DNA from 4 places in the Solibacillus sp. FSL K6-4121 genome. Region 2 is predicted to be linked to each of the others. Evidence: riboswitches for the same ligand, from Rfam matches in the RefSeq annotation. Region 2 holds a riboswitch; each other region holds the start of a gene.

Region 1 (7,570 bases), on a different contig from region 2:
ACTTACACTTAGGACATGCCCGCGGTGCTTCTGTAGGGGACTCTTTATGTAACGTTATGGATTTTGCCGGTTTTGATGTATCTCGTGAGTACTACATTAATGACGCAGGTAATCAAATCAACAATTTAGCGTACTCATTGGAGGCACGGTATAAACAAGCATTAGGCATGGATGCCGAAATGCCGGAAGATGGCTACCACGGTCCAGACATTATCGCTATTGCAGGTAAGCTAGCTGAAGAATTTGGTGCTTCAATTTTGGACAAAACAGAAGAAGAACGCTTCAAATTTTTCCGTGAGCACGGTTTAAAATTAGAATTAGCAAAACTACAAAACGATCTTAAAAACTTCCGTGTTGAATTTGACGTTTGGTATTCTGAAACTTCATTATATGAAAACGGCAAAATCGATGTTGCATTAGAGAAACTAAAATCAAATGGACATGTATTTGATGAAGATGGAGCAACTTGGTTCCGTTCAACTACATTTGGCGATGACAAAGACCGCGTATTAATTAAAAACGATGGTTCATTCACATATTTAACACCAGATATTGCTTACCATGAAGATAAATTACGTCGCGGATTTGATAAATTAATCAATATTTGGGGTGCCGATCACCACGGTTATATCCCACGTATGAAAGCAGCGATTGAAGCACTTGGCTATGAGCGTGAAACATTGGAAGTGGAAGTAATTCAAATGGTTCAGCTTTACAAAAACGGTGAGAAATTTAAAATGAGTAAACGTACAGGTAATGCTGTTACAATGCGTGAGTTAGTGGAAGAAGTAGGTCTTGATGCAGTACGTTATTTCTTTGTAAAAACTGCAGGGGATTCACACATGGACTTCGACCTAGATTTAGCAGTATCACAATCAAATGAAAACCCAGTGTATTATGCACAGTATGCGCATGCACGTATTTCATCTATTTTACGTGCAGCAAGCGAGCAAGGTTTTGAGGCATCATTGGAAAACCTAAACTTACTAGTAGCAGAAAAAGAAGAAGATGTTCTGAAAAAGGTTGGTGCATTCCCGCAAATCGTGGCAGATGCAGCGAAACACCGCACACCGCACCGTATCGCAAACTATATCCAAGACTTATCAGCAGCATTCCACAGCTTCTACAATGCAGAAAAAGTATTAAATCAAGACAATAAAGAGCTAACTCAAGCTCGTTTAGCGTTAATTACAGCAGTAAAAACAACATTGGCAAATGCGTTGAAATTAATCGGCGTAAGTGCACCTGAGAAAATGTAATCCAAAATTTCACGACACTCTATTTTCTATTAACGGAAAATAGGGTGTTTTTTTTCGAAATGCGATGTTTCTACTTTTTAACTGAGCCTTTCTACCTTTTGTTGTAAAGGTTCTCCTTTCTCCCGCCACCGTTCCACTTTAAATTGGAAATTACCCCCTTATTTATTAAGTGAATAAATCCCTACAAAGAAACTAGGGATATCTATTGACTTGTAAATTTCTGAAACGTACTATTAATTTGATGAAATAACTACGTAAGACAACAGACGAGGGTGGTGCTTTTCATGAGCAAGGAATTATTTATTGAAACGGACGAGCAGCGACAATGGTTGGAAAAGCTCGAAACAATTTCAGAGAGTATAAAACAATTGGCTCAACAAACAGATGAGCAAGCGACATTTCCATTTGAAAATTTCCAAAAGCTACGCGAAATTGGCTATACAAAAATAACGTTGCCAAAGGAATACGGAGGAGATGGCTTCACCGTATATGATGCGCTTTTACTACATGAAACGTTGGCAAGCTATTGCGGAAGTACGGGGTTGGCAGCTTCGTGGACAATTCAAAATGTAGGCGAGATTTTTGAAAACCGTTACTGGAATCCTCAAAAGCTTGATTGGTTTGGTGGAGAAATTGCAAATGGTGCGACAGTAAATCGTGCAGTAAGTGAGTTTGCGATGGGAAGTCCAGTGCGTGGTGGGCGTCCGGCGACTTCCGCAAAACGTGATGGCGAACATTATATAATTAACGGGCGTAAAAACTATACGAGCGGTGCACCGGATCTCGATTATTTTTTAGTATCTGCATGGATTGAAGATGAGGATCAGTTAGGGTTTTTCCTTGTTCCGAAAACAGCTGAAGGAGTATCGGTCGAAAACACGTGGGATGTGGCATCAATGCGCGGTACGGGAAGCGATGATTTAGTGCTCGTCAATGTACGTATTGATCAGACGAACTTAGTGGAAATCCCAAACTATACAACAGGCTTTAAGTTGAACGGCTGGTTACTGCTTATCCCAGCGACTTATTTAGGGATTGCACAGGCAGCACGTGATTATGCGGTTGATTTTGCGAATAGCCATTCACCAAATAGTATTCAAGGGACCATTGCACAATTGCCGAATGTTCAAACGCTCATCGGAGAAATGGATTTAGCATTAACAAAAGCTCGTTTTACTATTTATGGAGTAGCAAGACTGTATAATGACCCGACGAAGAAGGCGACCTTAGTTAACGAAATCAATATTGCTAAACATGTTGTGACAAATACAGCGATTGAAGTCGTTGATAAAGCGATGCGTTTAGTTGGCGCAAAGAGCCTTCAACGTTCCAACCCACTTCAACGCTATTACCGTGATGTACGTGCAGGCTTACACAATCCACCAATGGATGACATTACAATTAAGCGTTTAGCAGAGACAGCAATTGAAAACAATTTAAAAACAAAAGAATGAACTGTTATTTAATACGCAGAAACTGAATTATAAACAAATTATCTGAAACTTTGGTAATTTTGCATACAATTAATGAAATATCCGCTATAATAATATTATTAATTAAATATGTACTATAAAGGTTCTTACTATATCTAATTAAAGTAAGAAGTAAAAGGGAAATCGGTTCAAATCCGATGCGGTCCCGCCACTGTAATTGCTAGTTTTGAGCTATATGCCACTGAAATTTTCGGGAAGGCAGCTCATAAACGTTAATGCATAAGCCAGGAGACCTGCCTTTATAATGCCCGATTAATGCCTACGCGGATAGGATGTGGTAAATGAATTTTTTATTTGAATTTATTTGCTTTCATAAAGCTTCCTAGTTTGTAGGAGGCTTTTTATTTTTGTTTAAAATTACAGGTTAGAACAATTTTAGGAGGAATTAATTACATATGAAAACTTGGCAACGACTTTCTTCAACAGGAATTATCTCCATTATGCTCCTTGCAGGGTGTGGGGTTGAAGAAACAGCAGTAGAAAAAGATACAGCTCAACAATCGATAGAAACTGTTGAGGAACAAGCACAGTTCCCTATAACGGTAACGGATGCTTTAAACAAAGAAGTGACAGTGGAAAAAGCTCCTGAACGCATTATTTCCCTTATTCCATCCAATACAGAAATATTATTTGGCTTAGGCTTAAATGAACAAATTATTGGGGTATCTGACAATGATAATTACCCGGAAGAAGTTCAGACAAAAGAAAAAGTTGGTGGGATGGAATTTAACTTGGAACAATTGATTGCATTGCAGCCAGATCTAGTAGTAGCTCATGAATCAGGTCTTTATAGCTTTAACGAAGAAGGTATTGCGCAACTTGAATCAGTTGGCATTCCTGTATTTGTAGTGAAAAATACTACAACATTTGAAGAAACATATACGACTATTGAACAAATTGGGCAATTAACAGGGAAAACCGCTGAGGCAACAGAGATGATTGCATCCATACAAAAAGGAATTCAAGACATTGAAGTTAAAGTGGCTGATTTAGAAGAGAAATCTGTGTTTATCGTAGTGGGCACAGAGCCGGACTTATATGCAGCGGGACAGGAGACATTTATTAATGAAATGCTAGAAGTATTAAATGTAGAAAATGCAGTACAAGAGCTTGGGTGGCCGATGTATAGCTCTGAGCAATTTGTTGACAGTAATCCGGACGAAGTGATCGTAACATATGAAAACGACTATGAAAGCATCGTAAATAACTCTGCCTATAACGAAATGGATGCAATTAAAAATGGCAATGTTCATGTCGTAGATGGGGATACGACGAGTCGCCAAGGTCCACGTATTGTAGAAGGTATTGAATCACTAGGTGAGGCAATTTATCCAGATGTATTTAAAGAATAGAAAATATATATATGCTTATGTTACTTCCATTGCATTGCTTCTTTGTAGCTTGTGGATCGGAGTATCATTTGGAACGGTTAATATCCCCCTTTCGACATTATGGGATAAAACGACAGATCCGATAGCTTACAGTATACTGTGGAAAATTCGAATGCCACGGGTAATTTTAGCCGCAATCGTTGGTGCATCACTGGCGATTGCAGGGGCGGCTTTCCAGGGGCTATTAAAAAACCCTTTGGCCGATCCTTATACGTTAGGGATTTCATCAGGTGCATCAGTCGGAGCCGTTATGACAATTTTTTTAGGTATCTCGATTCCGTTTCTTGGGGCATTTACATTACCAGTATTCAGCATGGCAGGTGCCGCATGTACAATGGTCATTGTATTATCATTTGCCCGACTTGTGGATCGTTCAATGAAAATGGAAACGTTAATTTTAACAGGAATTATATTTAGCTCGTTTTTAGGTTCATGTATCTCATTAATGGTTGCTTTAACGGGGGAAGAGCTTAGAGCGATTATTGGTTGGCTGCTTGGGAGTGTATCGATGCGCGGCTGGTCATATGTAAATATGATTTTACCATTCATGATTATCGGTACGAGTATTATATGGTTCAATCGCCGTGAACTGAATGCAATGATATACGGAGAGGAACGTGCTCAATACTTAGGGGTAAATGTGAAGCGCAGTAAATATATGATTTTAGCAGGTGGCTCCATTTTAACAGGGTCTGCTGTAGCAGCATCCGGTACGATTGGTTTTGTCGGTTTAGTTGTACCGCACATGATTCGTCTATTAGTTGGAGCCGATCATCGACATTTACTGACATTATCCTTTTTAAACGGTGCGAGTCTACTCGTCATTTGCGACTTAGTATCACGGACCATCATCTCACCTGTAGAACTCCCAATTGGCGTAATTACTTCGTTTATTGGTGCACCGGTATTTGCCTATATTTTCTTTAAGCAACGTAGAAAGGTTGTTGCATAGTGTTAAAAGTGAACGAATTGTCAGGTGGTTATGACGGAAAACAGATTGTGAAAAATATGACGTTTCACGTGGAAAAAGGTAAAATCCTCGGGATTCTTGGTCCAAACGGTAGTGGAAAATCGACATTATTAAAAATGATCAGTGGCGTTTTAAAACCTACACGGGGGGAAATCCTGATTGAAGATCGCCCGATTAATAGCTACGATAATAAACAATTGGCAAAAAAGATGGCTGTTCTTCCTCAATTAAACGCCAGTGTATTTACGAACAGTGTATATGACGCTGTTTCACTGGGCAGATATCCACATCAAAGGGGCTTTTTTTCCACATGGTCAGAGGAAGATGAAAACCTTGTAAATCGTGCAATGGAAAGCACCGGGGTTTCGCATTATAGAAATCGACATCTGGAGTTTCTTTCAGGTGGTGAGCAACAGCGTGTATTTATTGCACAGGCACTAGCTCAGGATTCGGAGCTGCTTCTTTTGGATGAGCCGACAAATCATTTGGACATTGCTCACCAGAAGCAAATTTTAGATATGATTCGAATGCAAGTCGAACTTAATGGATTAACGGTTGTATCAATTTTTCATGATATTAATTTGGCGTCGCTATATTGTGATGAACTGCTTTTAATTGAAAATGGGGAAATACGAGCTTTTGGTGAGCCACATGAAGTCATCATGCAAGATCAAATTGCCGATGTCTACCAGGCGCGTGTGGTGACGTATCCACATCCTGAACTACCAAAGCCACAAATAACAATGATGCCAACAAATGAATTAGAACAAAAACAATCGACTATAAATAAAAATAATTTCAAAATAACAGATGAGTATGTTAAGTATATTTCTCCATCCCCATTAAAAGTTATTTCTTCGGCAGTACATAATGCGGGAATAGGCTGGTATGATACATTTTTAAACCGGGCGATTGCTCCGGAATATGATATATACAATGTAAAAGAAGAAACAGAGCAATTTTTACAACACAATCACTTTTCACCAACAAATACGGTCGTTATGTTAACAGCTGTGAAAACGAAGTGTGCTTCCATTCAGCATTTTTCAAAAGATAATGTTGAAATTAGTGTTATGGTAACAGCAGGGGTAGGAAATGGTGTAGATGTCACAAAAGCTTATTTACGCGAAGATAAGCCGCATATCGGGACTATTAATACGTGGGTTTTTATTAATGGTAAACTAACGGATGAAGCATTTATTCAAGCTATGATTACGGCAACAGAAGCGAAAACAAAAGCATTGGCAGACCAACAAATTAAAGACCCTTTAACAAATACAACGGCAACTAGTACCGCAACGGACAGCTTATTAATCGCCGCGACCCAGCAAGGCGAAGAAATGCCGTATGCAGGACCAATTACTGAAGTCGGAAAATTAATCGGTAGAGCCGTTTTCGAAGTTACCGTGTCCGCAATAAAAAAGTATAAAGAGCATACAATTCTTTAATGCAACGCTAAATCGAAAGGATGAAATTTGATGAAATTATACACAAAGACAGGCGATAAAGGGAAGACAAGCATTATTGGGGGCCGTGTTGATAAAGATCATCTACGTGTAGAGGCATACGGAACAATTGATGAATTAAATTCATTTATCGGCAAAGCAGTGTCGGAACTCGATTCAAGTAAATTTCAGGATATTATTGAAGATTTAACAGCTATCCAGCATGAATTGTTCGATGGCGGCGGCGATTTGGCCAATGTAATGAAGGAACGTCACTATAAATTAGCAGAGGAACCTATTGCAGTTCTAGAGAATCGGATTGACCTATTATCTGAAGAAGCACCTCCATTAAAACGTTTCATATTACCAGGAGGCGCACCTGCTGCTGCCACATTGCATATTGCTCGCACGATAGCCCGTCGCGCAGAACGACAAACTGTATCGTTAATGAAAGAAATTGAAGATGTTTCACCTGTTGTACAAAAATATTTAAATCGTTTATCGGATTATCTATTTGCTGCAGCACGGGTAGTGAATTATCGCTTATCCATTCCGGATGTTGAATATATTCGCAGTGGTGACGTCTTTAAATAAAGTAGGAAAATGCTAGCTTAGACAAATAAATTGTCAAGCTAGCATTTTTTATATTTTGATTTAATTTTCAGAATTAATGATGAAATTTGTTGACTGAATGCTCATTCATAACTACAATGAGGTTATAGATTAATAGGGTAATATAGTTTGTAGGAACAAAGGGGTTCGGAAACTTAGTATTCCAGGGGGGAAAAGTATGAATACATTTTTAATTATTAACTGGATTGCATTCATTGCTGTGCTACTTTATGCATTAGGGTTATTTGCATACTTATTGAAAACACGCTATGACTACGTTCAGCTTGGCCGTAAAGAGGAGTTCAATCAAAAATTTTCTGAGCGTATGGAAGATATTATTGAGAAAGTATTCGGTCAATCAAAATTATTGAAAGACAAGAAGATGGGACTTGTACACGTT
Region 2 (7,570 bases):
GCAAGACGCTTTCGTGCTTCCAGTCCCGCTGCCGTCAGCATTGCCTCTGGAGCTTGCCCCTCTGCTTCACAATGTCGAATGATATATAGTTTCATGAAATGACATCCCCCTTATATTATAAAAAAACGCATCAAAAAGTTGACGCGTTAACAGTTAATTATTGATAATTTGCACTAATGTATTGAAAGCTTTCTTCGCTTCAGGAATTGGAAATACCGGAAATACATGATTCATATTCGGATATTCGTAATAATGGATGGCTACATTTTGTTCTTTTGCTTTACTTCGCAGCATTCTTGCATCGACAAGTAAAAGTTCTCCCGTTCCAACAAAAACCGTTATTTGACCAATATCCTTTATCTCTCCATGTAAAGGGCTTACTTTATAATCTGTTAAATCCAGTCCGTTTGCCCACATACGACCGAGTTCCTGTGCCCCTAATACGCCAAGCATCGGATCTAGTTTTTCCAGCGCTTTATACTGAGGATCTTCTCCTCTTACATCCAGCCATGCCGAATGAAGTACAATATGCTGCGGCTGCTTTTTCGAAAGGTGCTTTACATCTTGCGCGAATGCCAACGCTAACCCGCCACCAGCAGAATCCCCCATAAATATAAACGGTACATCATAATCTTTTACTAATTGATCATACAAGCCATGAATTGCATCAAATGCTTCCTTAACCGTATTCCGGGGAAGTTTCGGATAAATCGGTACGACAATTGTAAAATTCGTTGCTTCAGCAATCTTAACTAAATAGCGCCAATGGAAAATGAGCGGGTCATTAATATAAGCTCCCCCGTGGAAATAATAAATTACTTTTTTCGGAGAAGGCTGGTCATTAATCGTGTAATACAGCATCCCGGCTATCTCATTTTTTCTGATCGAGTGCTTTTGCTGAAATTTCTCATCTAATACATAGGGCCGTTCATTGTATTTGCTTGCTATAAAATTTTCCATTAGCCGTGTATCCAAAAATTTCTTTTTAGTTCCCCTAATCAATAAAAACCTTTCAAACAACACACTTTGCCAACTTCGCATCCACAGACCTCCATTTACTCAGTAAATTGTGCCATATAGCGTATGTAAAGAATTTGTAGATTATAATCGCAACTTACCATCAATCAACGCTCCAGCTTACTTTCAAAAATGCTCCTAATAATTCCGCTCCTGTCTTTCGGAACTATGAAAAAGCTCGACTAACTTTTCAAATACTTCATCTTCCTGATTGACTACTTTATAAGCGTTTGGCATAAGACCCTCCCCACTTACACTTAATATATTATGATCCAAATCTACTGCGACCGCAGGACCGTCTAAATAAAAATATTGGGGACGAATAATCCAAAAATCATAATCTTCATCTTTTTGATAAAAATCCTTTTTATAAAGCTTCACTTCAATCGATTTTATATAATTCAACAACTCTTCTTGTTTTTCCTCTGATAATGTATAATCCGTTTGTGGATAAACATCCTCTTCTAAATTCTCATAATATGTAGCAAAAGCGATTTCACGATCATCAAACTGACCTTGGAAAATATTTTCAAGCTTGTTTGTGTTCTTTTTCATTTCCGCCTCCACTCGTTCAACTAGTGGTGCTTCTGTATCGATGACTCCTTGGCCCTCCATCTCATTTTGCTCACTACACCCAGTTAAGACGAGCATGGTGAATAGGAATGGTAGTATCTTTTTCATAACAAGCTCCTTTCTATCTATGCTTACTATATTTAATCATTCGTAGATTCTGGTACACCTTTTCTCATGAGTTGCTCATATTTTTTTGTTTTGTACTTTTTTAAAATAAAGGAACCAATTACTCCGATATATAACGAGAATAAAAACACAATTTTATAATCTTGAACTTGCTGGCGATAAATATCAAATGCAGCTAAAATTAATGGGATAATTCCAAATAGTGACATGACAAAGAATATATTATCGAGTGTTTTCAAATGTTTCATCTCATTACCTCCCATGTTGTAATTGACGTACTTTTTTATGAAATTTGTATAAACCATAGCTATACCATATAACTACTGGTATCCCCATAATAATAAGAGCATTTAACCAATCGTAATCAAAATAAAATGTTGCAATATATGCGCCAATTACTGCAGCAGTAAATCCAATTACATAAAAAGACATTATATTACGACGTCTTCGTTCACGGTCAATGAGTGATAATTGATCTGAATAAATATCCTTTCCCTCAATTGAGATGAAAATATGTTTCATATAATAATGATTTTTTGCAATTAGCTCCCAGCCAGCTTCAAGGAAAAGCTCCTTATAGTCATCAAACTCTTCTTTATCTTTTAAACTTCTGAAATCAATTTTGTATCGCATATTTACAGCATCTAAATCAACTTGAAATACATAATAGTTTTCACCGATTTCTTTTTTATCGTAATCTACAAGACGCCAACCGCTTTGGGCAAGCTCGTTTAACCATTGTTCTTCAGCTTCAAATGAATTAAATCTTTTATTCAATGTTCGTGTAATTGCCATCTTATCCCTCACCACTTAATTTGTATGTAAATGATAATAGCTTTTCATAACGTCGTTGTTCATCGATTAGCGCCTCTTTTCCTGCATCTGTAATGGCATAAATCTTTTTCTTTCGGTTGTTTAAATCCACACCAACGACTTCAATTAACTTTTGTTTTTCAATATTTTTTAATACACCATAAAGTGTTCCAGGTGCAATTTCATACTGCCCTTCGCTTACCTCTGAAATTGTTTTAATAATGCCATAGCCGTGTGTCGGTTCTTTTATTAATGCTAATAAAATTAAATACGTTGGTTCTGATAAAGGAATCATAGGCCCTCCATATATTGACTGTCGATATATCGATACTCAAATTTTAAAATGTATATATATCGAGTGTCAAGATACAAAGTAGTATTTACTGGGAATTTTACTAATAATAGGGTTATTGCTATGAGTTAGATGTGGGGAGAGAGATTGAAATGCGGAATGAGATAAATAGCGGAATGAATTTCCGTTATTTATAAAATTATATAAAAACTAGTAAAAGTAAGGGAAGGAAGTTCCGTTATTGACCTAAAAAACATAAAATTTCAGGGTTTTATTTAAAATAAAGGTAAAACGTTCCTTTATTTCAACCTAAAATGAGCTACATCCTTTGAATAACGGTAAAGTCTTCCGTTATTTTAGGGTCCAAAAGTGATAAAAAATGTATCACGTCAATTTAGCGCTGTCTTGCCGTAGCTCATCAACCATTAAAGTGAAATTTCACTAGAAACCCCCCCAAAATTATGGTTATTCACTTCACGATCATCTTTTTGACTTGGATTAGATGTTATTTGCTATCTTTCTCTCTAAAAAGTGCCATTAGCTGTTAAACGTTTATTTCTTCCCTTTACTTTTACTTTGGAACGGCTTATACTCAATTCACAACCATATATTGTGTTTTTTTATCACGGTACTACTAAATGTAGTTTAAAAGGGAAGTTTGGTGCAAATCCAACGCTGTCCCCGCAACTGTAAATGCTGACTGAAGACTAAAATTGCCACTGTGCCACGTGCATGGGAAGGTATGTCTGACGGATGACGCAAAGCCAGGAGACCTGCCATGTTAAAACTACGTACATTTCTTCGGGGAATAGGAAATGGAGGCGCAATTTTTCCATTTACGTTTCCATTTCAGGCTATCCTTTTTTCCCGGGATAGCCTTTTTTATATTTTCTTTAGAACGTACAGCACAATAAATATCAATATAGCGAGGGATTCTATTAATGAAACTTTATACAAAAACTATTTGTCCAAAATGCCTATGGGTAAAATCTGAGCTTGATGCTGCCAATTTGGAAGTCGAAGTCATCAACATTGACCAGGATGAAAAAGCTAAGCAGAAAGTAATCGATGCGGGTTTTCTTTCCGTACCTTTATTTGAAGTAAATGGTGAATTTATTGCAGAGCCAACTTCCATTATTAACCGAATTTCTGAAATAACGGCATGATTATTTATGCTTCACGAACTGGCAATGTACGATACATCGTGCAAAAACTTGGCTTACCTGCGAAGGATATAGCCGATGTGGATAAAATCGATACGCCGTATCTTCTATTTACATATACGGATGGATTAGGCTCTGTCCCCCCTATCGTCGACCAGTTCATGACTGCGAATTACAATCAATGCAAAGGAATTATCGTAAGCGGGAACCGTAATTTCGGTCATGCCTTTTTTGGACGTGCAGGCGATTTATTAGCTGCACAATATGGCATTCCGTTAATTGAAAAACTAGAATTACGTGGGACTCAATCCAACTACTTAACCATTAAAAATTACTATTATTCCCTTTGGAAAGAGGTTTAATGATGAAACAATATTTAAAATTAAACAATGACATATTAAATCGTTACCGCGCTACCGGTGAACTGGATTTAGCAAAAGATAAAGAAGCAACACGCCGCTATTTCCTGGAAGACGTGAATGTCCGCTTACGCTACTTTATCGATATTGAGGAAAAAGTACGCTATTTAATTGATGAAGGCTATTATGAAAAGGAATTTCTTGAAATGTACTCTATGGATTTTATTAAACGGATGTATAAAAAAGCATATTCGTACAAATTCCGTTTCCCCTCGTTTATGAGTGCTTCGAAATTTTACGATAGCTATGCGATGAAAAGTAGAGACGGGAAAGAAATTCTTGAAAAATATGAAGACCGAATCGTTATTATTGCCCTTTATTTAGCACAGGGTGATGAAGCATTGGCGGAAAGGGCCATTGAAGCGGTCATGACTGCCTATCAGCCGGCAACACCAACTGCTCTTAACAGCGGGAAAAAAGCGCGTGGCGAACTAGTATCATGCTTTAAGCTGACGATGGACGACACAATGAACTCGATTGCCGAAAATATCGGCTATTGCCTGGAGCTTTCCCGATTAGGGGGCGGTGTCGGAGTAAACTTAACCGATCTACGTCCACTAGGTGATCCAATTAAAGGGATATTAAACCGTGCGAGTGGGGTTATGCCAGTTGCGAAACTTCTGGAAAACTCATTCTCTTATTCAAATCAGCTTGGTCAACGAAATGGTTCAGGTGTCGTCTACTTAAATGTTTTCCACGGAGATATTGAGGCGTTCATCTCTTCCAAAAAACCAAATGCTGATGATAAAATCCGCCTTGCTACGTTATCGACTGGCATTATTCTTCCTGATATTTTCTTTGAACTGATGCGCCGTGATAAAGATATCGTCTTGTTTAGTTCTTATGACATTTATAAAGTATACGGAAAACGCATGTCTGAAATTTCAATTACGGAAATGTACTACGAGCTATTGGATAATCCAAATATTCGTAAGCTTAAACGATTAAATGCACGTAAATTATATACGGAAATCAAAAAAGCGCAATTTGAATCGGGTTATCCGTTCGAGATATTTGATGATAATGTTAATAACGCTCATCCGTTAAAGGAAATCGGTCGTGTGAAGATGTCCAATCTCTGTACCGAAATACTTCAGTACCAGCAAACAAGTATCGTTACCGATCAAAATGAGCCGAATGAATATGGCCTCGATGTTTCTTGTAACCTAGGTTCAATCGACATTCATGAAGCAACGAAAGTTCAGGATTTCGGTCAGCTTGTCGATACAGCGATGCGTCTTTTGACGAATGTTTCAACTATGACAGATATCGTCAACGTTCCTTCTGTATCTAAAGCGAACAAAGTAATGCACTCTGTTGGATTAGGAGTTATGAACTTGCATGGACACCTTGTACAAAGCGGAATCCGTTATGGGTCAAAAGAGTCCATCGAATTTATTGATGCATTTATGGAAGCATTGAACTATTATTCATTAAAAGCTTCAATGGAAATTGCGAAGGAAAAGAACGAAACATTTTACCGATTTGAGGAAAGTAATTATGCAAGCGGGGTTTATTTTAAAACCTATCTAAACAAAGAAGAAAAAAAACTTACGGCCGAAGTGATTAAAGCACTTGGGGCTACACCGAATATTACTCAAAATATGTGGGTTGAATTGAAAAAACAAGTTCAAAAATATGGACTGTTCCATAGCTATCGACTGGCAATCGCGCCTTAACTGACTAGGGCTTTCATTGTTGTAAAACAGTGTCAAAACAAGTGAAATTGCTGGAAAGCCGTAAAGCCAAAAATACGACAACGGAATTGGAAACGATAAACGTGAACGTTGCGAAAGCAGAAAGAAATTTTTGGATAGCATAAGGTGAAAAAAAGCATATTTTGTGAGGTTGTAATTCTCGCTAAATATGTCCTAAGTGCCTATACAATCGGTAATCAGCAGCCAAGCACCTTTCTATGAGGTGAAGGTTCAACGACTATAATACTTGGTAGGCAAAAGCCTATATTGTATAGTCTACTCCCTTTTAAATATCAGGAAACTGAGGGTATTAAGGACAGGCAGTATTTCCTACATCCGCAGCTGTACGGCTTCCATCTCCCCTGTTACAGAACGTGTGGAAGTTCGTGACTATGCGGACAGCCGTACAATTTATCCGATGCCATTTTTAACAAATGACAATGAGGAACTTTATACCGAAGCCTATGATGTAAATCCGTATGAACTGATCGACCTTTACGCAGCCGCGCAAAAGCATGTTGATCAAGGCATTTCCATGACGCTTTACGTAACGGACCAGTGGAACACAGAACAATTAGCAAAAGCCTACATTTATGCGTGGACGCGTGGAATTAAAACCGTTTATTACGTACGCCAACGTTTACTTACAATTGAGGAGTGTGTCGCATGTCAAATTTAACGTATAAAGCGGTCAACTGGAATATCCCAACAAGTGAGCTCGCACGCATTTTTTGGGATCAGCAATGGAAGCAAATCTGGTTTCCCGAGGAGATCGCGGTCAGTAAAGACGTGAAACAATGGAAGGAATTCGAACACCAGGATACATACAAAAAGGTGTTCGGCGGCCTGACATTGCTTGATACGGTACAAACGAACATCGGGATGAATGAAATCGCCAAGTACACACCCGATTTTCAGGAGAAAGCGGTGTTAACCGTATTCGGATCTTTTGAAGCAATCCATGCAAAGTCTTATTCATATATTTTTACAACACTGTGTACAAACACTGAAATCGACGAAGTTTTCGAATGGGTGCAAAAAAATGAGTTTCTTCAATATAAAGCAAACCGCATTGGCGAAGTATACACAGCTATAAAAGAAGATGACCCGGAAAGCTTATGGAAAGCAATGTTCGCTTCAGTTATGCTGGAAAGCTTTTTATTCTATTCCGGCTTCTTCTACCCGCTTTATTTAGGAGGACAAGGTGTTTTAAGAAATAGTGCGGAAGTGATTAGTTTAATCTTGCGTGACGAATCAATTCACGGAGTAGCGGTCGGCTTTTTCGCCCAGAATATTTTCAAAACGTTCTCACCAGAAAAACAGCAGGAGCTTACTTTGTGGGGCTATGAATATTTACTCGATTTATATCAAAATGAAATGAAGTATACCGATGATTTATATGCAGAAACAGGACTTTCTCCCGAAGTGAAAAAATACGTGCGCTACAATGCGAATAAAGCGCTTATGAAC
Region 3 (7,570 bases), 280 kb from region 2:
TGGAATGGATTCTGTACCTTGTGTACAGTCAAATTGTACTTCCAGCTCATCGCCTGTGTTTAAGTCTTTGATTGCTTCTTTTGCTTCAATTAACGGGAATGGACAAACCATTCCTAATACTTCTAATGTTTTCTTCATATAAAATCTCTCCTTATGCACGCGCTGCTGCACGTTGTTTTGATGGACGCACAAATACGAAATAAGATGCTGTCCATGTTCCCAGAATCATAAATGTTAAAGCCGTCCAGCCTGACCAAGTCATCATAGAAGTCATAACTAAACCATTACCAATCGAACAGCCGCCTGCAAGACTAGCACCGAAACCCATTAAAATACCGCCGCTAGAGCTTCGTACAACTGTTTTTGTATCAGGTGTCCGTAAACGGAATTCACCGCTCATTTTTGCTGCGAAATATGAGCCGAAGAAAATACCTAATACAAGGAACACACCCCAGTTAATAATATCTAAATCTCCTGTTACTAAAAACTGGAGAAGGTTTGCTGAAGGTGTTGTAATACCTAGACCGAAAATACGTCCTGATGCCGCACTTAACGGCCACGCCAATGTCGCAATTAAACCGATTAAAACCGCAGTCACATATGGATTCCAGCGTTTTTCAAATAAAATATGCGCTAAGCCTGTTTTCTTTGGCTTTAAGCTTGGAATCTTCACACGAGGTTTACGTAATTCACGGTAAACAACGAATGCTACCAAGGCTACAAACGGAATGACTAAAAACCAAACATTAATGCCGAATGTTTCTGCAATTGAATCTGTACCGACAACCGGAGTACGTGCATCCACTGTAAATTGTGCCAATGGACCAGACTTCATGATTGCTGCCATTAACATATAAAACGCCAATGCGATCCAGCTCCCGATTAAGCCTTCCCCTGCACGATACCAAGTACCTGTGGCACAACCACCTGCAAAAATAATCCCTATCCCAAAAATAAACGCGCCTCCTATTGTTGCCCACAATGGAAACTGCCCTACTGTATACTCAAACGCACCTGCGCCGATAAGTGCAAACACACCTACTGCCTGTATGGCAATCGCAACAAGTAACGCATAAAACATGCGATTATCTTTTGCGATGTACATATCGCGGAAGCCACCTGTTAAACAAAAGCGTCCACGCTGCATCACAAAACCTAAAAGAGCACCACAAAGGATACCCGTTAATGCCATCTGTAACATAATTATTCCCCCAAATTTTATTACCTAGTTTATCTATAGGAATATAATATAATAGTTTTCTACTATAATTCAAGTACTTTGATTAAATATTTGTTAACTTATTAATTTAGTTGGTTTTAATATTAGCTAAATACCGTTTTCTCCGCATCCCCCTCATAAAAGAACCATCACTTTTTACTGACATATGATACAAAGAAATATTTCGTTCACATCGTGGCTTGTTTTAATAAGTGTAATCCCTTCTGGAAACGGGCGAATTGTGTGAATTATTTCATTATTAAAATTTAAAGTAGGTGAAACATATAAAAAATTCCTATTTAGAGCTTCTCGCAGAACTTGGAATTGGTGGTGCACACCCTGGCGGAATTAATCTAACAGAAGAAATATTAAAAAATGAAAATATTAACAGTAGTTGGCACGTTTTAGATGCTGGTTGTGGTACTGGTCAAACAGCAGCTTACATTTCACAAACATTCCAGGCGAAAGTGACAGCGCTTGATTTTAATCCGACAATGGTTGCAAAGGCCAGACATAGAATGAAGATTAATAATTTGCCAGTAGAAATATTGGAAGGCTCTATTGAAGATATCCCTTTACCAAATGATCATTTTAATTTTATTATTTCTGAATCTGTCCTTTCATTTGTTAATAAACAAAAAGCAGTAAGTGAGATTTACCGCATATTGAAAAGTGGTGGACGGTTCATTGCTGTAGAACCAACGTTGAACGAACGACTTGACGATGCCCAAGAACAAGAAATCATGCAGTTTTATGGTCTTGATTCCCTACTTATGGAAACGGACTGGGCGGATTTATTAAAACAGACTGGCTTTGAAAATATTCAAATAAAGCATCATACTACAATTGAATCCGAACCCGATTTTCATTACTCCAATGAAATTGACCCCGCGCTTTACGACGTCATGAGAAAACATTTGGACATTATCACCAAATATCAGGAAACTTTTAGTTATCGAGTCTATACTTGTTCAAAATAAATATCCTGTTATAATCACGCTAATAAAAAAAAGACCGTACCATTTCATAAGAGGTACGGTCTTACTTATATTTATCTGGAAATTATAAAAGTGTTTCAGAGTGAATAATGTACTAAATGTTTCGAAACTATAGCCTCACGTTTTATTCGATATACTCTAAATAATCGCCTAAGTAAATCTTCTCTTCAACAACATCACCCGCTAAATTTTCATATATAACATATAAATAAGCTTCATCAAGCGCTGCTCTCAAATCGGCTTCACTTATGTTTTTTGCATTAAATATGACTCGGAATTCATCATGGATAAAATCTTCTAAATCATTATTTTGGGTAGAGCCACTTCCCGTTGCATAAACATTTTCCCCAAAATTCACATGGAAAAAATCTGCCCAATGCTGTGATAATTCGAAATGCACTTTTTCACCAGTCAACTTTTTTCCGTAATAAGTATATAACAAAACTTTATAATCCTTTTTAAATTCCTGTTCAGGTGTTATTCTTTCATTGTTCATTAATATATCGTTTTCTAATACTGGACTTACCTGTAGGATTAATTCATCATCTAGCACTGTTGTGGGAACTTTGTATTGAGAGCTTAGCGGTGTGACACTTTGTAAATTCGGTGCTAGTTGAGATAATAAAAATAACAGCATTGCCGAGACAACAATTACGGTAGGAATGAAGACAAATTTACGCATATTCTTTTTCTTTCGGTTTTGAATCTCCTGTATCACTCTTTTTTCTACAAATGCTGCACTTTGCTTCGTATCAATCCCGTACAATCGTTTCTTCGTCATGTGAAAGCACCTCCCAGTTTTCGCTAGCCAGCTCATTTTTCAGCAACTTCTTCGCCTTTGTCAGTCTTGTTTTAACTGTACTTTCAGGAATTTCAAGTAACATAGCAATGTCCTTAATTTTCATTTCTTCAAAATAAAAATACATAATCGGCTCTCTCCATTTGACTGGCAAAGCTAAAATAGCCTGCTCAATCAATTCATGTTCGTGTTGGAGAACAAGCTGATTTTCGTGTGTTGAACGCTTTAAAATCTCAATTTTATCCTTTAGTAAATGGCTACGGTATGCCCAGCTTTTTAAATAATCCTTTGATTTATTAATCGTCATTTTCGCTAAATATGCACCGATTTCCCCTTGTTCCTCATAGTTTGCTTTATAATGAAAGGTAATAAATACATCTTGCACAATATCTTCAGCGGATTGTGCATTTTTTGTGTAATAATACGCAATTCGTATTAATTTTTCGCTATAGTATTGCATCAAATGTTCCAACTGTAATTTACGCGACATGCTCATCCCTCCCTCATACTGTTAACGAGGCTCGATTTAGAAAAGTTTTCACATTCCTGTTTATTTGGAAATAATACCTTACTAAACACAAAAAACAGCAGGAAGGTCATCCTACTGCGATCACTATAGTTTTAATGATTACTTCTTTAAAAATCCATACTAGCACGGACTTTTTCCGGAACCATCACAACTTTTGTATTTAAATCTACAGAACCAAAGCTTGCATCAATGTATTCATCCCAATACTCAAGATGTCTTTTATCTATCCAGTGATCGGACTCATCCACATCCACACCGCCTTCTCCACGAACCGAATACCAATATAAATATTCTTCGCCATTCAGAACTTCATGAAAAATTGTTTCCACATACATTTTTTCACCTTCCAGCGTTACAAGTACATCATCCATATGTTCATTCAAAAAGTTTAGCCATTCCTCCACTTTAGAAGATTTACCGGGTCTTACCCGAAAGCGAGTTAATTCCACATTCATAATAAAATCCCCCTATTGTTTCAGCCAATACTCCGAACCATCATTACTGCGCTCCATAAAACCATATTCGATCAAATGACGACGAAGCGATACAAAATCTGCATTGACAGTTTTTAAAATTTCATTCACTTCCTTTTCATGATAATGGATCCCCTCTTCAAAACGCTTTAAAATATGCTGTAAAATAATGAGCTTTTTCTTTTCCTTACTTGGAATCGTTTCAATGCCACCGTCTAATCCATTTTTGAAATATGTCGTTAATACTTTCTCGCGTTCTTGTTCCTCTATACTATAGCGTTCGTCCACTTGTTTCGCCCCCTTATGAATTGCATAGTGCTCCGGGTTTTTCATGAGCTGCATTAACGCAATAAAAATTTTCGCCTGCTTTTCCTTTTCACGTAACTTGAAACGATGCTGACGAACTGTTGATACACTTGTTAAACTGCTTTTTTCGACTATTTCCTGATCTGACTTGCCTTCAAAAAAGTACTGTAGCATTTCAATTTGCACATCCGATAAACCTGTTACCTTTTTATCAAGTGACAGCAATGCCTGAAACGACGATTTATGTATTTGTCCGATATGCAGCTTTATCGTACCTTCTGCTGTAAAAAACCGTCCCTCATGTTGAAAGACTTCATGAATCCCAAATCTTGTCTCGCAAAATAAACATTCGTAATGGCCATCTTGAAGTTCATAACCATTCACTAATGTATTTACCGAAATGTTTTGAATATCCAAAATAATCACCTCTATAAACATTTATAATATATATTCGTTATTTTGTAAACAAATTAATTATTCGTTTACTATACAAGTCGAATTTCAATAAATACTTTTTACATCCTTTACACGTTATTTCAAATGTTGATTAAAAGCTGTCTTACGTCTTTCTTTTTACCTTTTTTACTGAAAATTCTATATTTTTAGCGACCGAGGTATACAATTATGGTTCCTTTTATGCTATAGTTTGTACAATTACATAACGTGTAAGAAAAGGTACGCACATTGTTGTGCGTTTAAAAGGGAAGTTGGTGCAAATCCAACACTGTCCCGCAACTGTATTACGGAGCAACTCTTAAAAAGCCACTGTTATTTAACGGGAAGGTAAGAGGCGCGTTGATGTTAAGTCAGGAGACCTGCCTTTTTCTAGTACACACCCGATACCTACGTGGAAATAGGTGGTGTTCTGTGCGAATAAAGCGTCAATTATAGACGTTTATTTTACTATGCATAGATAAGTCCTAAGCTGTTTCCAAGTCACATTGGAAACAGCTTTTTTATTTGGGTTATGTAAATACATGAGGAGGCTTATCAAATGAATATTGTTAGTAATGTTATCGGTTACCCTTATATTGGAGCTACCCGAGAATGGAAACAAACTTTAGAGAAATTTTGGAAAAAAGAGCTTGATGAGGATGTATTTGAAGAACAGCTAAAAGCCATCCGCCTGAATCGCTTGAAACGCCAACAGGATTTAGGACTACAGTTAATTACTATCGGGGATTTCACAAAATACGATCGGGTACTGGATTTAGCAGTGATGTTTAACATCATTCCTAAACGCTATGATGTGCTACCAAATGCTTCTTCGTTAACTACATACTATGCAATGGCACGTGGTACTGACGAAGTAATAGCAAGTGAAATGACGAAATGGTTTAATACAAACTACCATTACATTGTTCCGGAATATGAAAATCAGGAATTATCCTTAACAAATAACTACATCTTACAACAGTTTGAAGAAGCTAAAAATGAGCTAGGCATTATAGGAAAGCCAACAATTATCGGTCCTTATACTTTCGTTGACTTAGCAAAAGGGTATGACGATAAAACACGTGCCGCCTTCTTTTTAAAGTTAATTCCGCTATATGCACAGGTAATCCAGCAGCTTGTAGATGCAGGTGCTGATTGGATTCAAATTGAAGAACCTTCTTTCACTAAAAACCTCGAGGAAGATGAGATTTTATTAATCGAAGAAGTTTATAAACAATTAACTGAAGACGTACCACACGCAAAAATACTAGTACAAACTTATTTTGAGGCACTAACTTCATTTGAGCGCTTAAGTAATCTACCTGTTGCAGGTATTGGCTTAGATTTCGTACATGGTAAAACAGAAAATATGAAATCGCTTCTGCAACATGGTTTTCCTAAAAATAAAACATTAAGCATCGGCATAATTAATGGTCGGGATATTTGGTCAGCTAATTTAGCTGAAGCTGTTTCTACAATAAGTACCGTCAAGCAATTAAGTGGTGTAGAAGATTTATGGGTTAGCTCTTCCTGCAGTCTACAGCATGTTCCTGTTACAAAAAACTCAGAACAAAATCTTCCGTCTGAATTATATGATGCCCTTGCTTTTGCTGACGAAAAAATCCGCGAAATTGCGCATTTAACAAATTATATTCAGCATGGAACGTGGGTTAAAGAAGGTATCGTCGCAAATAGTATTAAAGCGATTGAATCTTTAGCGACACATCCCATACGAAAAAATGAGCAAGTTAACAATTTAGTTAAAGGAATTAAGGATACAGATTTCACACGTACTGTTCCATTTAAAGAGCGCCAAGTACTGCAAAAGAAATCATTAAACTTACCTGACTACCCTACTACAACAATCGGCAGCTTTCCTCAGTCTCAGCTAGTAAAGAAAACACGGGCGGCATGGCGGAAGAAGGAAATAACTAACGCTCAATACGCAGCCTTTGTAAAGGAAGAAACTGCACGCTGGATTCAAATTCAAGAAGAAATCGGATTGGATGTACTAGTACATGGTGAATTTGAACGGACAGATATGGTGGAATACTTTGGAGAACATTTAACTGGATTTGCCTTCACGAAAAATGCTTGGGTTGTTTCATACGGTTCACGTTGTGTTAAACCACCAATCATATACGGCGATGTTGAATGGACACATCCAATGACTGTTAAAGAGGTCGTTGAGGCACAGAAGCTTACATCAAAATATGTAAAAGGCATGCTCACTGGACCTATAACTATTTTAAACTGGTCATTTGTTCGTGATGATATTCCAAGAAAAGAAGTCGCCTACCAGCTTGGTTTGGCAATTCAGCAGGAAGTTAAGGCACTAGAAGATGCAGGAATTAAAATTATCCAAATTGATGAACCGGCACTTCGGGAAGGACTACCTTTACGCAAGGAAAATTGGGATGAATATTTACAATGGGCGGTAGATTCGTTTAAGCTGGCAACATCAAAAGTGGCGGTAGATACACAGATTCATACCCATATGTGCTATTGCGAATTCAATGATTTTATAGCTCCTATCCGCGCTCTGGATGCAGATGTTATTTCATTGGAAACTTCCAGAAGCCATGGAGAGCTAATTGATTCTTTAAAAGTACATCCATATGAACTTGGCATCGGTTTAGGCGTTTATGATATTCATAGTCCCCGTGTTCCAAGCATCTCAGAGATTAGTTCTATATTAGAAGAAAGTCTCGCTGTTATCCCAAAAGATCAATTTTGGATTAACCCTGACTGTGGCTTAAAAACACGCCATGAGTCCGAGACGATTGCTTCATTAATAAATATGGTAGAAGC
Region 4 (7,570 bases), on a different contig from region 2:
TCGACATCGTTACCTTACTATTCGTTATTACTGGTGGAGCCGTTGCGCCGCCATCTGTACCTGGTTTCCCTTGATCTGGTTTCCCTGAATCAGGTTTCTCTGAATCTGGTTTTTCTGAATCAGGTTTTTCTGGTGTTGGAGCTGGAGTTACTGCATTTTCTGCTACTGTATAAAATGTTGATTTTCCATTTAACGCATCCGCTAAAGCGATATACACTTGCTCTAATGCCATTAAATTCGAGTTTGTTTGCGACGCCTTATACAGTACGCCACCATCTTTTAGAATATAGTTATCTACTAAGTGACCTACGATATTTACGTAGTCATCACCTTTTTTATAAGACCATTTTGTTGAGAATAAATCTTCCCCCACTGCTGCTAGACCTGAAATAATCGCTGCCATTGAGTTCGAGTTATCTGTGAAGCCTTTTGCTTGATAGTTCGCATGTACAGCCGCTACCGCTTTGTCAATCGCTGCTTTTACTGCTGGGTCATCTTTAAATGGTGAAAGTGCAAATAATGTCCACCCTGTTGCATCGTTATCACCAAAATAGCCTGTTGTTTTATTTTGTAAAGCTAAAATAGCCTCGATCTGCTTTTGTTGGTCATACTCTGCATTAGCTAGCTCTAACGCGATTAAAGCGAATGCTTCACCCCAAATTGTCGAGAACAGACCGTTTTCCTTTTGCATTGCTAATAAATCTGCTACTTGATTGCGCCCTTTAATGTTTAATGGATCTAAACCTAATGCTTTTGCTGCAATAATTGTGCCCGCAATCTTATTTGTATCATTTTGTGATGCTTCTAACGGGGTTGTAAAGAACGTACCTGCAGTTGTTGGTGCAGTTGTCCAGTCGTATGTGCCTGCATTGACATTTGCTGCCTTCATCGCTGTTAACATCCAAAATGCGCTATGTGATTCATTTACACGTGCCGTTACAGTTTCTTTATTTGCTTGTAAGTATGTTGCGCCTAATTTTAATGCATCTTCCGCTTTTTTACGGTTTTCTGCTGGTTGCTCATCTGGTGTAACCAATAATGATTCATACGTACGAATAATGCGAGGGAACGAGGCAAGTTCTTTATTGCCGTTATCCGTCAAAATAGTACCTGGTAAATCTTTTGTAAAGCGAAGTTCATAATTTCCTTCTACTACTTCCACTGCAGGAATCGTTACTTCACCTTGTGCATTTGTAACATATTTTTTTCCGTTATATTCAACAGTTACGTCTGCTAAATCCGTTATATGTGGTCCTGAAATATGCTCATACAAGTAAGATACTGTATTATATTTACCTGTCACTTTAATTTTTACGTCTGTACCTGCCACTACCGTTGTTGGCATATCAATGATTGGATTAAACGTAATTTTATCGACAGATTCAGCACCTGAATACATGATTAAGTTGTACTCTGGGAATTCATAATTTTCTATAACTGAAGATGCATTAATATAATCCCAGACAATTGTATCGCCATTTTTAATTTCAACGTCTTTTCCATAAACATCTGGATATTCCCCATTTACTTTGTACATCCAGCCACTGCCTACACCTAGGCCTTTTTCACCGTCTACACCAATATTTTTAAAGTAGCCCGTTGAGTCGCTGTAGTCATACGTAATTTTATGGGCATCTAAAATTTGCTGTGTTACTTGTGCAGCATTAATTTTACCGTTACCTTTAATTTCAAAGTCTTTTACATTTAGTACTGTACCTGCAATGCCTTCAACACGGAAATTCACTTTTAAGTCATTTACAGGTTGAATTGAATCGACAACTTTTACTGAAATTTTTTGCTCTTGTGCACTTAATAATGCAGGAGCTAGTAGCTGTAATTCATATGTACCAGGTGCCGCTTCAATTGCTAATGTTAATTGTTGTTCGTCCTGCTTAGTAATATTTGTAATTGTTAAACCATCTGGCGTTATCCAATTTTCTAATGTTGCTGCCTGTTCAGTAAATAAATCCCCTTTTACAGACACTTCAACAAGTTTCTCGCCCTCTTGTTCAGACGCCTGTGCCTCTAACATTGGCGATAAACTATAATAAACAGATACTATATCATCTGCTTGAAGTTCATAGCTTCCTAAACCAAGTTCAGGTGATTCACCGTTAATCGAATAACCCCAACCATCCCAATGACCTAATGAACCCGATACTAAACTATTAATTGATTTTACATACGGGCCATAATCGCTAGTCACGACTTCAAATGGGATATTTGCAGCTGTTAATGTTTGCTGTAACGCCTCAAGTGCACTTGCTCCCTTTGTTACGGATATATTGGAGTTGGCAATAATATTTTCTTTTAACCCTTTTACTTCTAGTTGCACACTAATTTGTTCCACTTGTTTCTCTAAATTTTCTACCTGCTCAGCATCTACCGTTGCTGGCGCTATAAGTGATACCATTAGAACAAGTGTTAATGCTATATGCAACCACTTTTTCCAAAAATCCATGCAATAAACCTCCTGAAAGTTTTTCATGAATAATGTTTTGCCATTAACCCAATACAAAAAAAAAAGCCATTCCTCAAATTGAGAAATGGCGGAAAACAGAAAAAAGCATATAAAAATACCCGTTCATCTATTTGCCGTACATTCTCCTTATTCCGAAGAGAGTTAATACGATAAAAATAAGTCAGGTCTCCTGGCTCGTGTATCATGTGCAAGCCTTCCCATTGACTAGAGGCATTTTTCCTCATTTAACAGTGGCATATTTTACACAGTCTTCTACACTTACAGTTGCGGATACAGCTTCGGTTTCACACCGAATTCCCTATTATGCTCAATTAAGAGCAACCTATTTCTGCAAAACATATTCAATTGGAATTTATTTTAACACAAAAATATGATTAGCATAGTACTTTTTTCAGAATACTATAAAAAAGAAATTTTTGAATTACTTAACTGTTTAATTTTACTTGACGGTTACATATGTCCGTTTTATTTATAATTAGCAAGTTTATATCGTAATAAAGGTAACTTGAATAAAGAAAAGGAGCTAATTTTTAAGGATTCCCCCCCTCACAGGCATTGGAAAAAGGGTATTAAACAAGAGACCAACTCCCATTCAATACCCCTAATCAAGCAATTCATTTAAATGTCTTCTCTTTGAAATGAAAGCAATTTATCTCGCAGCGCTTCATCACTTGCGTAAATATAGAGCCCTTTAATACCACGTTTCATTAAAATATTGATGGAATTTAGGACAATCTTTTCTTTCGCTTCAGTAACATTGGCAATACCCTCTGTACCTGTATAAGCACCCTTATCCGTCAAGATTGCTAAAGTTAAGATTTGGATGAAAAAAGTTAAAATTGCCTGAAAATTTTATTGATATTATCAAACAGTTAATAGTCTTCTTGTATAATTTACCATATAATTATAAGTGTAATATATTATTATTGAATGGAGGAATTTACATGATTGGGTTAGAAAAATCGATTATTTATGAATTAGGTACATATGAAGCCGAAGTTTATGACGTTGAAGTTTTTAATTACGAAGACGTAACCATCTCCATCACTTTAAAAAAGTATATGGAACAACAGTATTCTGCGGATTATATTATTGAGGTAGAAGATCAAATAATAAATGGCGTAACAGGTATCTTCTCCACTAAAGAAGAGGCTTTGTTTACTGCTGAAAAGTTTATATTGGAAGCATTGGTTAACTAAAATTTTTAACCCCCTAAACACTGTTCTTTTCTATTTGAGGATAATGCTAGTATAAAGAAAGTTCAAAACGTTTACGTCATTCTTTCATTAAAACAACAATGGACATATACACAAATAGCACTCAAGTAGCAGCTAATGATGCAGTTATCAAAAGCTCATAAATTACATTGTAATTTTAAATTATTTTAGTGGTGTTTTAAATACTCTTCGTTGAAATAGTAAAAACATCAAAACCTCTGTTTTTTAAAGGTTTTGATGTTTATTGGAATCATTAATTTACATGATTATTTTTCTAAAAGATCAATAAATTTGCTAAGTTCATTTTTAGCTTTGTCAGTTGTTCCATTCAATTCACTCATAAGCTCAAACAATTTCTCATATGAATTCATAATATCTACTTGAACTTCCTTCAATTCTTGAGCCACTTGTGAAAGTGGAATAACTTCTTCTTCTTCAAACATGTCGACATAACGTGGAATGTTCAAATTGTAATCATTTTCTTTGATTTCATCCAAAGATGCCACGTGAGCATATTTCTCAACGTCTACGCGGTTACTGTAAGTTTCTATAATTTTGTTGATATTTTCAGGAGAGAGTTTGTTTTGGTTCTTGCCTTTTTCAAACTCATTTGAAGCATCGATAAATAAAATATCTTTATTTTTTCGAGCTTCACGACCTTTGAACACTAGCACACATGTGGGGATACTTGCCCCATAGAACAAATTAGCTGGCAATCCAATAACTGTATCTAACAGATTGTTGTCGATGATATTCTTACGGATTTTCCCTTCAGACGCACCACGGAAGAGTACACCATGTGGCAACACAATAGCCATTGTTCCAGCTTTATCTAAATGGTACAGTCCATGAAGAACAAAAGCATAATCTGCCTTAGATGCAGGTGCTATACCATAACCCTTGAAACGTGAGTCTTTTTCTCGGTCAACGTCTTTTGTATCCCATTTTTGAGAATATGGGGGGTTAGCTACGACCGCGTCGAACTTCAAAGGAATTTGTGTGCCATCTTTTTCAGCAAACGGCCAGTCAGCATCAAGTGTGTCTGCACGATTCAACTCCATATTTCGATAGTTAACACCATGCATCATCAAGTTCATGCGAGCTAAGTTATAAGTCGTAGTATTCAACTCTTGGCCGTAAAAATCAACGCTTCCTTCTTCATCACCATTTGGCAATTCTTTTTGAACTGTCAAAAGAAGTGAACCTGATCCCATTGTAGGGTCATATACGCGGAATTGATCTCCAGTAACATCTGCATTGATCGTGACAATTTTCGCCAGTATTTGACTAACTTCATGAGGTGTATAGAATTCCCCACCTTTTTTCCCTGCATTGGCAGCAAACTGTCCAATCAAATACTCGTATACGTCACCCAAAATGTCACGTCCTGAATTATCTTTGAAAGTGAACTCGTTAATCATCAAAACGATATCATTCAAAGCCTTCGCACGTTCATTTGTACTTGAGCCAAGACGTGTGTCCCCGAGGTTAACATCTGAGAATACGTTAGCAAATTCAGCTTCAGCGACTGCGTTACGTTTGGCATTTGTATTGAATGAGTCAAACATGTCTTGGAAGTCACTAGCTTTGATTTTGTGATTTTCAATTTTTGATACGATTTTGTCCCAAGTATAGGCTGGATCAATCGCATATCCGATACCTTTACTAATTTCTTCAAGGTAATCCTCTTTTTCAGTGTCATCTGTCACTTCGTAGAACTCTTCCAAATCATTGACTTTTAAGTATTCATCCTGATTTTCTGATAAATAGCGATAGAACATAAATGGCAAAATATAGTTCTTGTACTCACTTGCATCCATTGTACCACGCAGTTTGTTAGCCATTTCCCATAGCTTCGATGTAATATCTGTAGCATTACTCATTTGTGTAATCTCCTTTTCTTATACAAACATTTGTTGAAGTAGTGATTTCTTTAAATCTTTGAGTGAATTTAACTCACGCTGATGAAGGGTAATAAGATTCGTCAAATGATTAAAAAAGGCAACTATTTTGTTTTGTTCATCAATATCTTGTGATATATAAATAGTACCTTCAAGAAATCCTAAATCCGTAATGTTAACATTGTTTCTCGCACCAATATTTACCAACGGACATAAATAAGCATCTAGTCTACCTTTATCTTCAAAATAGCTTTGAATAATACTTGAATTTATACTCGGGATACTATGGTAAACACAATACAAAGATGGAACAATTCCATCTAATCCTTTGTTTGTTCTGATAATTCCATTAGGATAACCCTTTATTGGTGACTTTGTGTATATTACATCACCTGACTTCACTACTCTGTAGTTTTTAACCGACTCTTCTGTTGACCGCAACCCAAAGAATATATGTTTTTTTACTAGCTCAGTTCCTAATGATGCAGCTAGTACATCATCTTGTGTATATTTTCCTCTATTATTTCTTTCATCTGCAGGAAATAATAATTCTGACAACTTACGCTGTTCCCAAGCATCGGTAAATCCTTTTAAGCGAATTTCAGGAACATTTGCTCCATCTTTTGGAAACATTTTTTTGAGCATGCATTTTTTCACTATTACTAACTTGTCATATTTACTCTCATGAAGAGTGATAATATCGTCTATTAGTTTTAAGAAGCTACCAATTTTTGTTTGCTCATCTTTAGAATTTGGCAATTCAATATTTAAACTTAAAAGATTTTCGGGTTTAACAGATTGGCGTTTTGTAACAGTCCCTTCTTCAAACTGTAAAGCTCGTTGTTTAAAGTTTTCACTTTTAACTATTAATTCAATAAATGATGGAATTTCATCCGTTTCAAATGTAACGTAAATTGGCGATATAACACCTTGACCATGTTTATTTCTATCAATTGCACCATATTTTAAATTTGAAGGATTATAGACAATATCATCATATTTTGTAAATAAGTATGTTTTTTTAGTAGCATCTTTTGTCAAAAAATCTCTATTATTAGTTTTTCTTTCACTACGATCAATTACACCTTGGCCAGCTGCAAAGGCTAAGAGTGGAGTATCTTTAGAAATTTTTTGCTTCACTTTTCTTTCTTTTAATATATCATCCAATTTACGCTGTTCCCAAGCATCAGTAAATCCTGCGAATCTGATTTGGGGTGTTTTTGTTATTTTATCGCTCACTTCAAATCTCCTTTTATTTTAAATATTGAATTGCTAAAGCAAGTCGTGACAAGAAAAATTCATTTCCGTTCTATTTCAAGTCTGCATAATTTTATCGCTTAATTATTCTACCTTCTTAATTTCGTCAGCCATTTCGTAAAATGCTTTACGGAATTCAATGCGATATCGTACCCAGGTTAATTCTGCTATCTTTTCAGCTGCAATTTCTTTATAATCCGCTCTTGCGTCATTCATGATTGCTGTTAACTCACCTTGTTTATCCATATCCTCTTGGCCTAATCGGTGTTTCTTTATCAAGTTTTCAAGTTCCTTAGGTTTTGCACTGTTGTCAAGTCCCCAAGTGCGAATGAAGTTCGTTACAAGTTGGATATTCGTATTTTTTTGCGCTTTGTCCATCGCTTGATTCATTTTTTCAACACTTCGAGGTGCTGGATAATTATCAAATTCAAATTCTTTTGAGAAAATCTTAGATACAAAGTTGCGCATCTTAGATTTTTCTTTTTCATTGTCAGACTTGGCAATTTCAAGTTGGATTTCATCAAGGGTGTTTTCAGCTTTCGACATATCGTTCACGTAAACTTCATCAGCCATTCGAGCAATTAATTCAATCAAATAATCATAGTTGATGGTAACATCGTGAATATGAACCATAGAGAGATTAACTTGCGAAATATCAATATCTTCTCGCTTAGCACGTCGTTCCTTCAACTCACCTGCGATTACAGTTGTTA

The links. Region 2 has a riboswitch for cobalamin ahead of MHH95_RS11875 (glutaredoxin family protein). Riboswitches for the same ligand answer to the same signal wherever they lie in the genome.
Region 1: it holds a riboswitch for cobalamin, as region 2 does, so the genes downstream of both, MHH95_RS06935 (ABC transporter substrate-binding protein) here and MHH95_RS11875 (glutaredoxin family protein) in region 2, are expected to answer to the same signal.
Region 3: it holds a riboswitch for cobalamin, as region 2 does, so the genes downstream of both, metE (5-methyltetrahydropteroyltriglutamate--homocysteine S-methyltransferase) here and MHH95_RS11875 (glutaredoxin family protein) in region 2, are expected to answer to the same signal.
Region 4: it holds a riboswitch for cobalamin, as region 2 does, so the genes downstream of both, MHH95_RS00680 (DUF4430 domain-containing protein) here and MHH95_RS11875 (glutaredoxin family protein) in region 2, are expected to answer to the same signal.

Annotation. Positions count from the first base shown of each region.
Region 1 is NZ_JBBOCS010000001.1:1,356,057-1,363,626, forward strand. Features, by position in the region: gene argS (arginine--tRNA ligase) at 1-1,259, shown strand, start outside; gene MHH95_RS06930 (acyl-CoA dehydrogenase family protein) at 1,544-2,713, shown strand; cobalamin riboswitch at 2,816-3,007, shown strand; gene MHH95_RS06935 (ABC transporter substrate-binding protein) at 3,148-4,104, shown strand; gene MHH95_RS06940 (FecCD family ABC transporter permease) at 4,088-5,095, shown strand; gene MHH95_RS06945 (adenosylcobinamide amidohydrolase) at 5,095-6,561, shown strand; gene MHH95_RS06950 (cob(I)yrinic acid a,c-diamide adenosyltransferase) at 6,592-7,152, shown strand; gene MHH95_RS06955 (heterodisulfide reductase-related iron-sulfur binding cluster) at 7,349-7,570, shown strand, end outside.
Region 2 is NZ_JBBOCS010000002.1:479,914-487,483, reverse strand. Features, by position in the region: gene MHH95_RS11905 (histidine phosphatase family protein) at 1-95, opposite strand, end outside; gene MHH95_RS11900 (alpha/beta hydrolase) at 154-960, opposite strand; gene MHH95_RS11895 (membrane lipoprotein lipid attachment site-containing protein) at 1,156-1,698, opposite strand; gene MHH95_RS11890 (hypothetical protein) at 1,731-1,964, opposite strand; gene MHH95_RS11885 (DUF2812 domain-containing protein) at 1,969-2,511, opposite strand; gene MHH95_RS11880 (PadR family transcriptional regulator) at 2,513-2,824, opposite strand; cobalamin riboswitch at 3,431-3,616, shown strand; gene MHH95_RS11875 (glutaredoxin family protein) at 3,763-3,987, shown strand; gene nrdI (class Ib ribonucleoside-diphosphate reductase assembly flavoprotein NrdI) at 3,984-4,346, shown strand; gene MHH95_RS11865 (ribonucleoside-diphosphate reductase subunit alpha) at 4,349-6,082, shown strand; gene MHH95_RS11860 (hypothetical protein) at 6,477-6,779, shown strand; gene nrdF (class 1b ribonucleoside-diphosphate reductase subunit beta) at 6,767-7,570, shown strand, end outside.
Region 3 is NZ_JBBOCS010000002.1:199,702-207,271, reverse strand. Features, by position in the region: gene MHH95_RS10495 (sulfurtransferase TusA family protein) at 1-138, opposite strand, end outside; gene MHH95_RS10490 (YeeE/YedE family protein) at 152-1,201, opposite strand; gene MHH95_RS10485 (class I SAM-dependent methyltransferase) at 1,495-2,199, shown strand; gene MHH95_RS10480 (hypothetical protein) at 2,342-2,998, opposite strand; gene MHH95_RS10475 (RNA polymerase sigma factor) at 2,970-3,506, opposite strand; gene MHH95_RS10470 (DUF6176 family protein) at 3,653-4,000, opposite strand; gene MHH95_RS10465 (DUF2087 domain-containing protein) at 4,013-4,750, opposite strand; cobalamin riboswitch at 4,981-5,161, shown strand; gene metE (5-methyltetrahydropteroyltriglutamate--homocysteine S-methyltransferase) at 5,319-7,570, shown strand, end outside.
Region 4 is NZ_JBBOCS010000001.1:114,335-121,904, forward strand. Features, by position in the region: gene MHH95_RS00680 (DUF4430 domain-containing protein) at 1-2,461, opposite strand, end outside; cobalamin riboswitch at 2,625-2,822, opposite strand; gene MHH95_RS00685 (DNA/RNA helicase domain-containing protein) at 3,101-3,283, opposite strand; gene MHH95_RS00690 (hypothetical protein) at 3,427-3,681, shown strand; gene MHH95_RS00695 (type I restriction-modification system subunit M) at 3,966-5,582, opposite strand; gene MHH95_RS00700 (hypothetical protein) at 5,601-6,839, opposite strand; gene MHH95_RS00705 (type I restriction endonuclease subunit R) at 6,942-7,570, opposite strand, start outside.